DNA from 2 places in the Nonomuraea sp. NPDC049141 genome. Region 2 is predicted to be linked to the other one. Evidence: riboswitches for the same ligand, from Rfam matches in the RefSeq annotation. Region 2 holds a riboswitch; the other holds the start of a gene.

What was found. Region 2 has a riboswitch for glycine ahead of glyA (serine hydroxymethyltransferase). Riboswitches for the same ligand answer to the same signal wherever they lie in the genome.
Region 1: linked by a shared signal. The riboswitch ahead of gcvP (aminomethyl-transferring glycine dehydrogenase) and the one ahead of glyA (serine hydroxymethyltransferase) in region 2 are both predicted to bind glycine.

The regions. Positions count from the first base shown of each region.
Region 1 covers NZ_JBEZDR010000019.1:149,878-154,385, reverse strand. Annotated here, with positions in the region: gene AB0B91_RS44520 (bifunctional nuclease family protein) at 1-279, shown strand, start outside; gene AB0B91_RS44515 (MerR family transcriptional regulator) at 428-1,048, shown strand; glycine riboswitch at 1,083-1,177, shown strand; gene gcvP (aminomethyl-transferring glycine dehydrogenase) at 1,333-4,170, shown strand; gene AB0B91_RS44505 (tetratricopeptide repeat protein) at 4,353-4,508, shown strand, end outside.
Region 2 covers NZ_JBEZDR010000018.1:102,326-106,833, forward strand. Annotated here, with positions in the region: gene AB0B91_RS43065 (pentapeptide repeat-containing protein) at 1-646, shown strand, start outside; gene AB0B91_RS43070 (alpha/beta hydrolase) at 739-1,629, shown strand; gene glyA (serine hydroxymethyltransferase) at 1,676-2,950, opposite strand; glycine riboswitch at 3,102-3,200, opposite strand; gene AB0B91_RS43080 (nitroreductase) at 3,229-3,942, opposite strand; gene AB0B91_RS43085 (DUF4863 family protein) at 3,953-4,462, opposite strand.

The DNA of each region.
Region 1 (4,508 bases), on a different contig from region 2:
CTGAGCGCTCTTGGCGTGGGTCTGCGCGCGGTCAACATCGTTGCGCTGCGTGACGGGATCTTCTTCGCCGATCTGGTGTTCTCCAACGGCGTAGAGGTGAGCGCGCGCCCGTCCGACTCGATCGCGCTCGCGCTCCGCACCGGAGCGCGTATCTTCGCCAGCGAAGAAGTCGTCCAGGAAGCCGGGGTGATCATCCCGGACGACCAGGAGGATGAGGTGGAGAAGTTCAGGGAGTTCCTTGACACGATCACCCCCGAAGACTTTGGCCGGGCGGGGTAGGTATTTCAGTGCATTTACGCTTCACGACGCGCCGAGCCGGATCGTTGACTGCGCATGGTCACGGTCCTACGGTGCAAGTGAAACCCGTGGTCGCGCTTTTACGAACCCCCAGATCAGGCCACGGGATGAGAGAAAGCCGGAGGTCCGCGTGGCGGTCAGCAGCGGCGAGGGAAAGACGACCGGCCAGGAAGATCCGGTGCGGCGTGAGAGTGCGCGGCAGCGTGCCGGAGAGCAGGGGCTGCTCTTCGACGAGCAGCCCGCGTCGCTGCCGGCAGACATCGGATACCGTGGCCCGACGGCGTGCGCGGCGGCCGGCATCACCTACCGGCAGCTCGATTACTGGGCGCGCACGGAGCTGGTCCAGCCGACGATAAGAGCCGCGCACGGCTCGGGCTCGCAGCGGCTCTACAGCTTCCGCGACATCCTGGTGCTCAAGGTCGTCAAGCGGCTCCTCGACACCGGAGTCTCCCTCCAGCAGATCCGTACGGCCGTACAACATCTGCGTGACCGCGGGGTGGGCGACCTCGCGCAGATCACGCTCATGAGTGACGGCGTCAGCGTCTATGAGTGCACCTCGGCCGACGAGGTGATCGATCTGCTCCAGGGCGGCCAGGGCGTGTTCGGCATCGCGCTCGGCCGGGTCTGGCGAGAGGTCGAGGGCTCCCTCGCGGAGCTGCCGGGGGAAAGGGCGGCGGTCGAGGACAGCGTCCCGGCCGACCACCCCGCTGACGAGCTGGCCCAGCGGCGGCGCGCGCGCCGCATAGGGTAGCAATTGGGTAGTAACCTGTAGAGCGCAAGGCTGATAACCCCATGCGGGAGAGTCCCCGGGCTGGTTCCCGGGGCGCCGAAGGAGCAACCCTCCCCGGAATCTCTCAGGCACCTGTACCGCGCGGGGTAGGCAACTCTGGAAAGCAGGTGCGCCCGCCAGGCGCACCTCACCGACGGTGCAAGCCCACATGGGGTGAAGCTCTCAGGTCGCCATGACAGAGGGGGAGATCCGGCACTCGCCCGCGCCCTGGCGCCGGTCTCCAAAGCCCTCGGGAGGCACCTCGCATGACCGATCTGTCAGTTCCGCCGTTCTCGACCCGGCACATCGGCCCGTCCGAACCCGAGCAGCAGCGCATGCTCGAGGCCGTGGGTTTCGAGTCCGTGGCCGACCTGGTGGCGGTGGCCGTCCCGGAGTCCATCAGGATCAAGGACCGGCTCGCCCTGCCCGCCGCGGCCAGTGAGACCGAGGTCATCGCCGAGCTGCGGGCCATCGCGGGCCGCAACCGGGTGCTCACCTCGATGATCGGCCTGGGCTACCACGACACGATCACCCCTGCGGTGATCCGCCGCAACCTGCTGGAGAACCCGGGCTGGTACACCGCCTACACCCCCTACCAGCCGGAGATCTCGCAGGGCCGCCTGGAGGCGCTGCTCAACTTCCAGACCGTCGTCACCGACCTGACCGGACTCGCCGTCGCGGGCGCCTCGCTGCTCGACGAGAGCACGGCCGCCGCCGAGGCGATGACACTGGCCAGGCGCGCGGGCAAGTCCAAGAGCCAGGTGTTCGTCGTCGACGCCGACGCGCTGCCCCAGACCAAGACGGTGCTGGCCACCCGCGCCGAGCCGCTGGGCATCACGCTCGTGGAGGACACGCTCGACGGGGAGCTGCCCGAGTGCTTCGGTGTGCTCGTCCAGTACCCGGGCGCCTCCGGCCGGCTGCGCGACTTCCGCGCCGTGGCCGAGCGGGCGCACGCGGCCGGCGCGCTCGTCGTGGCCGCCGCCGACCTGCTCGCGCTCACCCTGGTCACCGCGCCCGGCGAGCTCGGCGCCGACATCGCGATCGGCTCCTCGCAGCGCTTCGGCGTGCCGTTCGGCTTCGGCGGGCCGCACGCCGCCTACATGTCCGTACGCGAGGGACTGCAGCGGCAGATGCCCGGCCGCCTCGTGGGCGTCTCCGTCGACGCCGACGGCGCGCCCGCCTACCGGCTGGCCCTGCAGACCCGCGAGCAGCACATCAGGCGCGAGAAGGCCACCAGCAACATCTGCACCGCGCAGGTCCTGCTCGCCGTCATCGCCGGCATGTACGCCGTCTACCACGGGCCCGACGGGCTGCGCCGCATCGCCGCCCGCGTCCACCGGCACGCCGCGGCGCTGGCCGAGTGCCTGCGCCGGGGCGGCGTCGAGGTCGTGCACCGCGAGTTCTTCGACACCGTGCTGGCCAGGGTGCCCGGCCGGGCCGCCGAGGTCGTACGGCAGGCCGCCGAACGCGGCGTCAACGTGTGGCAGGCCGACGCCGACCACGTCTCGGTGGCCTGCGACGAGAAGACCACGGCGGCCGACCTCGAGCAGGTCGCCGCCGCCTTCGGCGCCAGTGGGCCGGTGGCCGGCCTCCTCGCCGACGAGGGACTGGACACGCTGCCCGGCTCGCTGACCCGCGAGTCCGGCTACCTCACCCACCCCGTCTTCCACAGCCACCACTCCGAGACCGCGATGCTGCGCTACCTGCGCAGGCTCCAGGACAAGGACATCGCGCTCGACCGCTCCATGATCCCGCTCGGCTCCTGCACGATGAAGCTGAACGCGACCACCGAGATGGAGCCGATCACCTGGCCGGAGTTCGCCGGGATCCACCCCTACGCGCCCACCGCGCAGGCCGAGGGCTACCGCCACCTCATCGAGACCCTGGAGGAGTGGCTGGCCGAGGTGACCGGCTACGACGCGGTCTCCATCCAGCCGAACGCCGGCTCCCAGGGCGAGTTCGCCGGGCTGCTCGCGATCCGGGCCTACCACCGCGACCACGGCGACGACCACCGCGACATCTGCCTCATCCCGTCCTCCGCGCACGGCACGAACGCGGCCAGCGCCGTCATGGCCGGCATGCGCGTCGTGGTCGTGGCCTGCGACTCCGAGGGCAACGTGGACCTGGCCGACCTCGACGCCAAGATCGACAAGCACCGTGACGGACTGGCCGCGATCATGCTCACCTACCCGTCGACGCACGGCGTCTTCGAGGAGACGATCACCGAGGTCTGCGCCAAGGTGCACGACGCGGGCGGCCAGGTGTACGTCGACGGGGCCAACCTCAACGCGCTGGTCGGGCTGGCCAAGCCGGGCGAGTTCGGCGCCGACGTCTCCCACCTCAACCTGCACAAGACGTTCTGCATCCCGCACGGCGGCGGCGGCCCCGGCGTCGGCCCGGTTGCGGTCCGCGGCCACCTCGCCGCCTACCTGCCGGGCCACCCGCTGCGCGCCGGCTCGCCCGTCGGCGCGGTCTCCGCGGCCCCCTACGGCTCGGCGGGCATCCTGCCGATCTCCTGGGCGTACGTCAGGATGATGGGCGGCGACGGCCTGGCCGCGGCCACCGAGCAGGCGATCCTGTCGGCCAACTACCTGGCGCGGCGGCTGGCCCCGCACTACCCGGTGCTCTACACCGGGCGCGGCGGGCTGGTGGCCCACGAGTGCATCGTCGACCTGCGGCAGATCACCAAGGAGACCGGCGTCACGGTCGACGACGTGGCCAAGCGGCTCATCGACTACGGCTTCCACGCGCCGACCATGTCGTTCCCGGTCGCCGGCACGCTGATGATCGAGCCGACCGAGAGCGAGGATCTGGCCGAGCTCGACCGGTTCGTGGACGCGATGGTCGCCATCAGGGGCGAGATCGCGCGGGTCGCGTCGGGCGACTACGACCGCGCCGACAACCCGCTGCGCAACGCCCCGCACACCGCCGAGGCCGTCGCGGCCGACGAGTGGAGCCACCCCTACAGCCGCACCGAGGCGGTCTACCCCCTGCCGTCGCTGCGCGAGGGCAAGTACTGGGTGCCGGTGCGGCGCATCGACCAGGCCTATGGTGACCGCAACCTGGTCTGCTCGTGCCCGCCGCTGGAGGCGTACGAGGACTGACCGGATCGCCGCCGCGACGTGACCGTGTGGCCCTCTCCGCCGCTGCGCTCGGTGGAGAGGGCCACGCTCGTTCGTCGGTGTCCGGAGTTTTCATCCCTTGTCACCCAGCCAAGGTGGCCGCTGAGAAGACATGATCACCGGAAGTCGTTAGGCTCGGTCCGACCGTCGCCTAAGGAGCTCTCTTGACGTTCTCAGAGCTGCAGGTCCCGCCTCTGGACACCGCCCGCCGCCTGGCCGAGGACGGTGATCTCGACGGCGCGGTGGCCATACTCACCGAGCTGGTCGCCGACCCCGACGGGCCCGACCGGGCGCAGGCCGCCGTGGGCCTCGCCGTGGTG
Region 2 (4,508 bases):
GAAGGTCTCCCAGGTCACTTTCAGCGGGCGGGACTGGCGGCAGGCTCCGGAGACGGCCACCCAGATGTTCGCGGTGTTCCCGGTCGTGCGGCAGCTCCACGAGCTGATGTGGTACCTGACCGAGGCGCTGACCCTCGCCCCGGCCCGCGAGCTCCACGACGAACTCCGCGCCGCCCTCGACGAGACCGGACGGCTCAGCCGCGGCGACGCCGACGACCTCCTGGTCCTGGACGTGCCCGCGCACCGGCAGGCCGTCAACACGCTGCTGCTGCGGACGAGCGAACTCGCACGCGCCGGATCCCCGCGCCGCAAGAACCGCAGGGGCGCCGACCTCATCGGAGCCAAGCTCAAGGGCGCCGACCTCATCGGAGCCAAGCTCAAGGGCGCCGACCTGCGGGCCGCCGACCTCAGAGGGGCCTACCTCATCGGCGCCGACCTCAGGGGAGCCGACCTGCGGCTGGCCGACCTGATCGGCGCCGACCTGCGAGGCACCGAACTCGGCGGAGCCGACCTCACCGGCAGCATCTTCCTCACCCAGCCGCAGCTCAACGCGGCCAAGGGCGACGGCGCCACGAAGCTGTCGCCCACCCTCACCCGCCCGGCCCACTGGTCGGCCCCCGACCGGCCACGGCGGGCAACCCGCTAGCGTCCCAGCCGAACCCGATGGCGCCTCATCGGCGCCTTCTACGGCGTAGAGTGACTTCTACAGTGTAGAAAACGGAGGCTATGGTGCAGACAGTGAAGGTTCCCGGGGCGCGGCTGTACACCGAGATCGCCGGCGAAGGCCCGCCCTTGCTGCTGGTCTCCGGCGGCGGCGGAGACGCCGGCATGTACGAGGACGCGGTGCCCCCGCTGGCCGAGCGGTTCACAGTGATCACGTTCGACCGGCGGGGCAACTCACGCAGCCCGCTGGTGGAACCGGACGCGTCCCTCACGGTGTCTCGGCAGGCGGCCGACGTGGTCGCCATCCTGGATCACTATGGCATCGACCGTGCCTTCGTCTTCGGCAACAGCGCCGGGGCGATCATCACGGTGGAGCTCCTGATCCGCCACGCCGACCGGCTGCGCGGCGCGGTCGTCCACGAACCGCCACTGGTCGGAGTCCTGCCCGATGGCCGGGACAGTCCCGAGCAGCGCGCCTTCGACGAGTTGGCCGGCATCGCCGAGCGGGAGGGGCCCATGCAGGGGTTCGCCGCGTTCTCGGTCATGACCCTGCCCAAGGCGCCGCGGCTGTTCACCAACCCGACCGGGCGGGCCGTGACCGCCGGCGCTCTGCGGGTGGCGATGGGCGGCGCCGCGCTGGCCCGCAGGGTGACCGGCCGCCGGCCGAGCGGGATGTTCCGGCTCATGGGCAACGTCGACATCCTGCTCACCCGCGAGCTACCCGTATTCATGTCCTACCAGCCCGACCTGAAGGCCCTGGAGACGGTCACGATCCCGTGGTGCCTGGCCACCGGCCACGACAGCGTGGGCCGCCCCTACTACCGGCCCGCGCACGTCCTGAGCGAGCGCTTCGGGGTGCCGTGCCAGGAGTTCCCCGGCGGGCACACCCCGTACCAGACTCACCCACGGGAGTTCGCCGACCTCCTCACCACGATCCTGGACGGCTTCGACCACCCGAAGACCTGACGCCAGGCGGGGGGCCGAGTACAGCAGAGTGCTCGGAGCGGTCGCTTCACAAGTTCGGGTAGAGCGGGAATTTCGCCGTCAGGGTGGCGATCCGGGAGCGCAGGTCGGCCAGTAGCCGGCCGGTGGGCGGGGTGACCAGGGTGGTCGCGATGATGTCGGCGACCTCGGCGAACTCCGCGGGGCCGAATCCGCGTGTGGCGAGCGCCGGCGTGCCGATGCGCAGACCGGAGGAGATCATCGGAGGCCGCGGGTCGAACGGGACGGCGTTGCGGTTGACGGTGATGCCCGCAGCGTGCAGCCGGTCCTCGGCCTGGCGTCCGTCGAGGTCGGAGTGGCGCAGGTCGACAACGAGGAGGTGAACCTGGGTACCGCCGGTCAGTACGGAGATGCCGGCCGCGCGGACGTCGTCGGCGAGCAGCCGTTCGGCGAGGACGCGGGCGCCATCGAGGGTGCGGCGCTGCCGGTCGCGGAACTCCTCGGTGGCGGCCAGCTTGAACGCCACCGCCTTGGCGGCGATCACGTGCTCCAGGGGGCCGCCCTGTTGTCCGGGGAAGACGGCGGAGTTGACGCGTTTGGCGAGTTCGGCGTGATTGGTGAGGATCACTCCGCCGCGCGGGCCGCCGAGGGTCTTGTGCGTGGTGGTGGTGACGACGTCCGCGTACGGCACCGGGTCGGGGTGCAGGCCGGCCGCCACGAGTCCGGCGAAGTGCGCCATGTCCACCATCAGGTACGCGTTCACGCGGTCGGCGATCCGCCGGAACTCAGCGAAGTCCAGGTGCAGCGGGTACGCCGACCAGCCGGCGACGATCAGCTTGGGCAGGTGTTCGAGGGCGAGCCGTTCGACCTCGGCCATGTCGAGGCGGAAATCGGTGTCGCGCACATGGTAGGGCACGGCGTTGTACAGCTTTCCGCTGAAGCTCAGCCGCATCCCGTGGGTGAGATGCCCGCCGTGCGCCAGGTCGAGGCCGAGGATCGTGTCGCCGGGATCGAGCAGGGCGGACATCGCAGCCGCGTTCGCCTGGGCGCCGGAGTGGGGCTGGACGTTGGCGAACGCGGCGCCGAAGAGCCGCGTGACCCGGCTGATCGCGAGCCGCTCCATGACGTCGACGTGCTCGCAGCCACCGTAGTAGCGGCGGCCGGGGTAGCCCTCGGCGTACTTGTTGGTCAGGACGGAGCCCTGTGCCTGCATCACCGCGAGCGGAGCGAAGTTCTCGCTCGCGATCAGCTCCAGGGTGTGCCGCTGCCGGTCCAGTTCCGCGGCGACGGCCCGGTAGATCTCCGGGTCGAGCTCGGCCAGAGACTGGTTGTGGGCACTCGACATGGTGGAGGCTCCTCCCTCGGTCAGGCGCCGCTCGGTCGCGGCGCCACGGCTGGGTGACCTCCCCGCTCTGTCATCGGTACCTGAGAGTTTCACCGCGTGAACGGTTTGCACCATGGGTGCAGGACCGGGGTCCTGGCTTTTCAGAGTTCGCCTCGCCGGAGCGGTCATGGGGCCTGAGAGTTTCTGGGGAGAGTTGCTCCTTCGGCGCCTCACCGCGACAGGCAGGCGAGGGCTCTCCCGCTCCGGTGGAAACGGCGCGATATTCAGTTGGTTAGGAACTATGCGAGTTCATCACTATAGAAGGTGCTGAAGGAACTGACCGGTTCTCGCGGGGTGCGGTGCCGATTGAGGTGGTGGTCGGGGTCGGCATGCCCCAGTGCGAGCCCGCAGACGATGAGGTGGTCCTCGGGTATGCGCAGGTGTTCGCGCAGCACCGGATAGAAGTCGATGAACGACGCCTGCGAGCAGGTGTCCAGACCTGCCTCCCGCGCCGCGAGCATGAGCGCCTGCAGGAACAGGCCGGCGTCCACGAGTGCCCCCAAGAGGGGGTGCCGGCTGACGGTGAGGATGATCCCGACCGGTGCGCCGAAGAACTCGTAGTTGCGCCGGTGATGGCTGAGCCTGCCCGCCGTGTCCTCCGGGCTGAACCCGAGCGTGTCGCGGTACAGCCCCTCCCCGAAACGGCGTCGTCGTGACCGGTACGGCTCCGCCCACTCGTCGGGCCGGGGCTGGTACGGGTATTCGGTCTCCGGCACCCGCTCGCCGTCGTCGTGCGCGCGGAGGACCGCGGCGCTGAGGCGACGCTTGGCCGCACCGGTGATGACGTGCACGTGCCAGGGTTGGGTGTTGGCGTTGCTGGCCGAACGAGCGGCCAGGGCCAGCAGCCGGTCGATCTCGGCCCGCGGAACGGCCTTCGGCAGGAAGGCGCGCACGCTACGACGGCCGAGCAGCGCCTCCTCGACTGTCGCCGCGGACATCGTCAGTTCGTCCACGGGTCGCATGTCAGGCGGCGGGCGGGGTGATGTCGTACGAGATGCGCCCGGCGGGCAGGTAGAACAGGGCGATCAGCGCGCCCCCTTTGACCTCGGGGTAGTGGTGGCTGCTGGGCCCGGGCGCGGTCCAGCCCGCGCCCGTCCATCCTCGCGGGCCGATGAGCCGGGCGCCGGGGTCGAGCGGGACGACGACGTTGAGCTCGCCGTAGGGATGCTGATGGTACTGCCCGCGGTAGGGCTCCTGGCTGTCCATGTACACGGCCGTGATGCTGAAGTAGTTCAGTTCCTCGCTCGGTTCGGCGATCCGGCTGCGCCGGTACTTGGGGCCGTCGACTTCGATGTTGGCCGCCCACCCGTCACGGACGCCGTCGGTGATCATGCGAGCGAGGTCGTCGTACAACGGCGTGCCCGGGCCGTAGGTCTCGTTGAGCCAGATCTCGAGGTCCTCGCCGGCGGTGCGGTTCTTGATCTCGTCGAGGAACGGGATGCTGCGCTCGATCAGGTCTTGCGGGGAGGTCATGGAAACTCCTTTCGTTCGATTGCCGCACAGAGGTTCAACGGATACT